Regions from separate parts of the Ensifer sp. GW101-20A05 genome, predicted to be linked through region 1. Evidence: predicted binding sites of a transcription regulator. Region 1 holds the regulator's gene; the other holds the start of a gene.
The links. Region 1 encodes PhoB, which activates phosphate uptake and scavenging genes when phosphate is short. Its sites were predicted from a motif close to TGTCATNNANCTGTCAT; they were not measured.
Positions count from the first base shown of each region.

Region 2: AC070A_RS24525 (alkaline phosphatase) is a predicted target of PhoB. The motif match lies at 1,962-1,978, and genes of this name have one in related genera.

Region 1 covers NZ_JBWKZT010000003.1:463,736-467,144, reverse strand. The annotation lists gene AC070A_RS11480 (aspartate aminotransferase family protein) at 1-588, opposite strand, end outside; gene AC070A_RS11475 (GcrA family cell cycle regulator) at 1,009-1,530, shown strand; gene phoB (phosphate regulon transcriptional regulator PhoB) at 1,599-2,282, opposite strand; gene phoU (phosphate signaling complex protein PhoU) at 2,541-3,254, opposite strand; gene pstB (phosphate ABC transporter ATP-binding protein PstB) at 3,297-3,409, opposite strand, start outside.
Region 2 covers NZ_JBWKZT010000011.1:172,601-176,009, forward strand. The annotation lists gene AC070A_RS24515 (L,D-transpeptidase) at 1-685, opposite strand, end outside; gene AC070A_RS24520 (DUF6494 family protein) at 961-1,152, opposite strand; gene AC070A_RS24525 (alkaline phosphatase) at 2,030-3,409, shown strand, end outside.

The DNA.
Region 1 (3,409 bases):
CTTGGTCGCGGGACGGATGCCGCCCTCGCCCTGGATCGGCTCGATCAGGATCGCGGCGGTCTCCTCGGTGATCGCATTCTTGACGGCCGCGATGTCGCCGAACGGAACCTGGTAGAACCCTGGGGCCTTTGGCCCGAAACCTTCAATGTACTTTTGCTGACCACCGGCGGCGATCGTCGCGATCGTGCGACCGTGGAACGCGCCCTCGAAGGTGATGATGTGAAACTTCTCCGGCTGGCCTTTGGCGAAGTGGTACCGCCGCGCCGTCTTGATCGCGCATTCCAGCGCTTCCGCACCGGAATTGGTGAAGAAGACCCGATCGGCAAAGGTGACGGCCGCCAAGCGGCGTCCAAGACTTTCCTGACCGGGAACTTCGTAAAGGTTGGAAAGGTGCCAGACCTTCTCGGCCTGCGCCTTCAGCGCCTCGACGAGATGCGGATGCGCGTGGCCGAGCGAGTTCACGGCAACGCCGGCGGCGAAGTCGAGATAGCGCGAGCCGTCTTCGGCGATCAGCCAGACGCCCTCTCCTCGCTCGAAACGCAACGGCGCGCGCATGTAGGTATCGTAAAGCGGCGTGGTTGCAGTCATGCGAGGCTCTCCTTACTCCAGTCGGCATCGGTCCCGCTGCTTCATGCGGCCCGATAAAAATCAAAAATGCCGCCTTTCGGCGGCGCAGGCACTATTCCTATTTCGCGCCGCAATGTCAATAAAACCAAGCCTTGCAGTGCAACAGAGAAGCCCGTTTCCCGGCGGCGAAAAAATCGCCCGGAAGGGCTTGCAAAAATGCAACGCCAGCCGAGCAAGTTGGGGAAAACTACGAAATCGATTCGGCGTGAATCCCGGGACTCTTGCCACGGAGTCCGACGGTCAGTACGTTAACATTCAATTACTAGACGCATGCGGCGGACCTAGTCACCAAAAGAGTTATCGCGTTTGCAACCTCGGGATTCAACCGGGGTGCGGTGAGGGATTCTGCCATCCCCAACGCTGAGAACGGAGAGTGCAGAAATGAACTGGACTGACGAGCGGGTGGAGAAACTGAAGAAGCTTTGGTCCGAGGGCCTGAGCGCAAGCCAGATCGCGGCACAGCTCGGCGGCGTCAGCCGTAACGCTGTCATCGGCAAGGTTCATCGCCTGAGCCTTCCAGGCCGTGCCAAAGCCGGCGGCAGCACCACTGCGGCGGCCCGCCCGAAGCGGCCGACCTCGGCGCCGCGCGCTCCGAACTACGCCTCGCGCGTTTCGACCCGCACCGTTGCCCGTCCGTCCGGCGCCACCGTTCTCAAGGAAGAGATCGAAGTCGATCTCGTTGCCGAGCAGGATTTCAGCATCCAGACCGACGTGGTCGTGCCGATGTCGCGCCGCCTCGAGCTAACCCAGCTCACGGAACGCACCTGCAAGTGGCCGATCGGCGACCCGCTGAAGGAAGAGTTCCACTTCTGCGGCAACGATTCCCCGGAAGCTTCGCCCTATTGCAGCTTTCATGCGCGGCTTGCCTACCAGCCGTCCGCCGAGCGCCGTCGGATGCGCTAAGGATCCGCACAGGACCAAAACGAAAGGGGCCGATCGGCCCCTTTTTTATTGACTTCTGTTTGCCCTTCTCAGCTTTCGAGCGAGTAGCCGGCGCCGCGCACGGTGCGGATGACATCAGGCATGGTCGAGAAGTTCAGCGCCTTGCGCAGGCGGCCGACATGCACGTCGACGGTCCGCTCGTCGACATAGATGTCGTGGCCCCAGACGCCGTCCAGCAACTGCGAGCGCGAGAAGACACGGCCCGGAGAGGACATCAGGAACTCCAGCAGGCGGAACTCTGTCGGCCCCAGGCGAACTTCGCGGCTGCGGCGATGGACGCGATGGGTTTCCCGGTCGAGCTCGATGTCGCCGCAGCGCAGCAGCGTCGAGAGAACTTCGGGCTTCGCCCGGCGGAGCATCGCCTTGACGCGGGCCATCAGCTCCGGCGTGGAGAAGGGCTTGACCACATAGTCGTCGGCACCGGTCGCCAGACCGCGAACGCGCTCGCTTTCCTCGCCGCGCGCCGTCAGCATGATAATCGGCAGCCGCTCCGTCTCCGGGCGCTGGCGCAACCTACGGCAAAGCTCGATGCCGGAGACGCCAGGCAACATCCAGTCGAGGATCAGAAGGTCGGGCAGGCGTTCCTGTAGCCGGATCTCCGCCTCGTCACCCCTGAGGATCGTATCGACGTCGAAGCCTTCAGCTTCCAGATTGTAACGCAGCAGGACGCTCAGCGCCTCTTCGTCTTCGACCACGGCGATTTTTGGCAACATCAGGTAACGTCTCCTTACCGCGAGCGCCGCGCGGGTCCAGCGGACCGGCCGGCACTCAGACACTCTAAATCTGGAGCACATCCGCCGTTTTCAAAGGCGGGGCGAAAACCGCATGCTTCAGATACAGGAATTCGGGGCCGCGACCGAAGCCGCGACCGGATGATATTCATGGGGCATGCATTGCGAACGGCGCGTTTAACGCCAGAGCGGGATGAGGAAAAGTGTATGCGGTTGTCCCCCGCATCCCGCTCCAACCTTCTAGTCGTTGACCGAGCCCAACGTCGACGTGTTGTCATCCTTCGGGCGCTCGCCCTCCGGCTGGGCACCCGTCGCCATGTAATAGATCGTCTCGGCGATGTTGGTCGCGTGGTCGCCGATACGCTCGATGTTCTTGGCACAGAACAGAAGATGCGTGCAGGGCGTGATGTTGCGCGGATCTTCCATCATGTAGGTGAGCAACTCGCGGAACAGCGAGGTGTAGATCGCGTCGATCTCCTCGTCGCGCTCACGAATGCTGTTGGCCTTTTCCGGCGAACGCGACGCATAGACGTCGAGCACTTCCTTGAGCTGCACCAGAGCGAGCTCGGCGAGGTGCTCGAGACCGCGGGCGAGCTTGCGCGGGATGCCCGAACCGGCAACCGCGATCACGCGTTTGGCAGTGTTCTTGCCGAGGTCGCCGACACGCTCCAGGTCGGAGGCGATGCGGATCGACCCCATGATCTCGCGAAGGTCGGCGGCGACCGGCTGGCGCTTGGCGATCGTGACGATCGCCTTCTCGCCGATCTGACGCTCGGCATCATCGAGAACAGTGTCGTCCGAGATTACCTTTTGCGCCAGCGCCAGGTCGGAATTGACCAGAGCGCGGACGGATTCGGCGACCATCTGCTCGGCGAGACCGCCCATTTCCGAGATGCGGCGCGTCAGGTACTTCAGTTCTTCGTCATAGGCGGACATGATATGCATGGACATGATCGTCGATCCTTACGGGAGTGACTGTTGCAGCCGTGATTGGCCTCAGCCGAAGCGGCCCATGATGTAATCCTGGGTGCGCTGGTCATCCGGATTGGTGAACATCTTGTCGGTGTCGTTCTCCTCGACGAGATTGCCGAGGTGGAACATGGCGGTGC
Region 2 (3,409 bases), on a different contig from region 1:
ATTCCGGTGAGCCGTGCACGCGATAGCCAGTGTCGTGGCCGTCCTTGTAGATATAGTGCGCGCGGGCGCCGAGCGGGTTGTCGAGCCCGCCTGGCTGACCGCCCGTCCATTTCACCAGTTCCGGCTTGCGCGCGATCATCTCTCTGGGCGGCGTCCAGGTGGGCCACTCCTTTGTGTACTGGATCTCCGCGCGGCCGTTCCATTCGAAGCCGGCCTTGCCGATGCCGACGCCGTAACGGATCGCTTCGCCGCCTTCCTGCACCCAATAGAGATGCCGCTCGTTGAGCCGCACCACGATCGTACCCGGCGCCTCGCCGGTCGGATCGATAACAATCTGACGCCGGAATTCCGGCCTGACCTTCTGGAATGGGATTTCCGGGATCACGAAACCATTGTCGACCAGCGAGGCATACATCGTGCTATTGTCGGTGATGTTGCTGTCGACGCTGATCGGTGGGATCGGGCGGATGGACCCGGTCGGCATGTGGTCAACGCCCACAGGCGGCATACCACCAGACGGCTCGATTGGTCCCAGCGAAGGGAGTTCCAGCGTCTGCGAGCAGCCGGAAGCGCCAAGCAGGGTCATGACACCGAGGCCCGAAAGTACGGCGCGGCGGGAGACGATGTACCCGGACTCCGGTATGGGAGCGTCAGAGGATAGCTTCTGATCTTGCGGCTTACGCATGCACTTTTCACCCCAAACGAACGGTCGGCATCATACCCACCGGATGGGCACATTTTCACAATTCATGGTTAAGAAGGCGTGAAACCGGCCGCCCGGCTGCTTGCCATTTGCAAGTGCAGGGTAATTCAAGCTCGAACTATATGGCTCTGGTTGCCAGCGATAGGCGAGATATCACTGGCAATTCCAATGTAGTGATAATTTTGAATGGCGTGTTTCTGACGGCCCCGAATTCGTACGAGGGGATGCGACGTTTCACGTAGGAAGCTCGATGCTTCCTATGGAAGTTCGATCTCGCCGGTCACCACGTGGTCGAGGTCGGTGCCTTCCGCCGTCAGCGTCATGCGGACCTTCAGCTTTTGGCCGCCGGTTTGCCCTTCGCGCACCGTCTCCTCGATCTTGCGCTGCGAGGTGATGCCGACTTCCTTCAGGAACTTGCGGATCGACATGTTAAAGGCGTCTTCGCTCATGGCAGAACTCCACTGTGTTCAGAAGGGATTGTAAGGGAAGGGGAGTGGTCAAGGAAGCAGGACGGTGAGGCGCGGTGTGCTACAAACAGACTGCGACCGAAGAAGAGGCGCCGAGGCCCTTTGAACTTAACCGACTCTGGGAGGAGGCGTGAAACCGATCCACGTTATGCGCGGCGGGGGGAGCTCGAAAATCGCATAATGTTTCGTGCTGAACTTGAGTTTCGCGTTGCGCTCGGAGGAGCAATTCGACTTGCTCGGAAGTTTGGTGGGGGATGGTGTCCGGCTCCACACCCGGAAGGGCGACGATCGGTTCGTAGCGGCTATTTTGCGAGCAACCTTGTAGGTTTCGTCCGGCACGCCTGTCGGGACGTAGCCAGAGACGCCGCTGAGGGCTTTGACGACGGACGACCGTGATTGCTGCCCCTGCTTGCTCTCCACCCCGAGAATCCGGCACCACTGTCACGCGGCGCCGTTACGCTCGTCTATCTCGGTAAGTTCTCTGTATGCACTGATGCGAGGAGATCCGGGCGTCCCGCGTCTCCCAGACATCACGGAGGCTGATACTCGTCCACCACTTCGGCGCGACCCTCGTTCGACGGATATGCATGCGAACCACGGGTCTTCGGTTCCGATCCCATCAAGGCAACGGATGCACAGTTCAACTCCCAAGGTCGGTGTCTCTTTGGCCCAGAGCTCAGCTCAGAGCTGGTATCGTCCAGGAAGCGGAGCGGATGCTATCCACGAGAGTGCAGGTCTCCCTCACGACCGAACCGGTATCGGGAAGGCCGAAAGCGCCTCCTTGATGCGGCTGTAATACGCCTGTCACGCTGAGTTTCTATCGCAAGAAGGGTAACCACCGCTCAAGAGAGGCTCTCCCATGCGTAAACTTCTCCTCGCCCTGGCATCGGCAACGATCCTTTCCGGCGCAGCACAGGCCGCGACTGTTTATCCCATCGATCGCGCGACGATCCTCGTCGGTTCGCCGTTCGACTTCAAGGTAGAGTTCGATACTGTCGTGAAACCGGAAGACGTGAAGGTCACCGTCAACGGCCAGGACTACGAAACCGTTTTCGGCAAGAAGGCCGAATTCGTCGTCGAGGAAAAGGGCGCGGAAGACAAGGTACTCGGTTCCGCCCTCGTCCTGCGCGGCCTGACGATCGGCACGGCCGGCGCCTACAAGGTTGAGGTTTCAGCCGGCAGCGAAACGCAGTCGGTGGGCTGGGATGTCTACGGCACCGCCGCCGAGCCGAAGGCGAAAAACGTCATCTTCCTGATCGCCGACGGCCTCTCCGTCGCCCACCGCACGGGCGCGCGCATCATGTCGAAGGGTATGACGGGCGGCAAGGCGAATGGCCGCCTCGCCATGGACGACATCCCGCCGGTCGCCTTCATCGGCACGTCCTCGACGCATTCGATCGCAACGGACAGCGCCAATACCATGTCGGCCTACATGACCGGCCACAAGTCGCGCGTCAACGCGCTCGGCGTCTATGCCGACCGCACGCCGGCAAGCCTCGACGACCCGAAGATCGAGACGATTGCCGAGGCACTGCGCCGTACCACCAAAAAGTCCGTCGGTATCGTGACGACCGCCGAAGTTGAGGACGCCACGCCGGCAGCCGTCGTCTCGCACACCCGCAAGCGCGGCGACAAGGCGGAGATTGTCGGCATGCTGTTCGATGTCAAGCCGGACGTGCTTCTCGGCGGCGGCTCCGCCTATTTCCTCGGCAAGGACGTACCGGGCTCCAAGCGCAAGGACGACAAGGACTACATCGCGGAATTCAAGAACGCCGGCTACGCGCTCGCGACCGACAAGACGGAACTGGCCGCTGCCACCGGCTCCAACCAGGACAAGCTGCTTGGTCTCTTCCACACCGGCAACATGGACGTGACGCTCGACCGTGAATTCCTCAAGAAGGGCACCGTCGAGAAATTCCCGAACCAGCCCGGTCTTGTCGAGATGACCAAGGTCGCGCTCGACAAGCTCTCCAAGAACCCGGAAGGCTTCTTCCTGATGGTCGAAGCCGCTTCGGTCGACAAGATGAGCCATCCGCTCGACTGGGACCGCGCACTCGTCGAAACGATCGAGTTCGACAAGGCCGTGGGCGTGGCCCGCGAATTCGCTGCTGCCAATCCCGACACGATGATCGTCGTCACCGGTGACCACACCCACGGCGTCGCCATCATCGGCACCGTCGACGACGAGAAGCCGGGCGAGGACATGCGCGCGAAGGTCGGCACCTATGACGACGCCGGC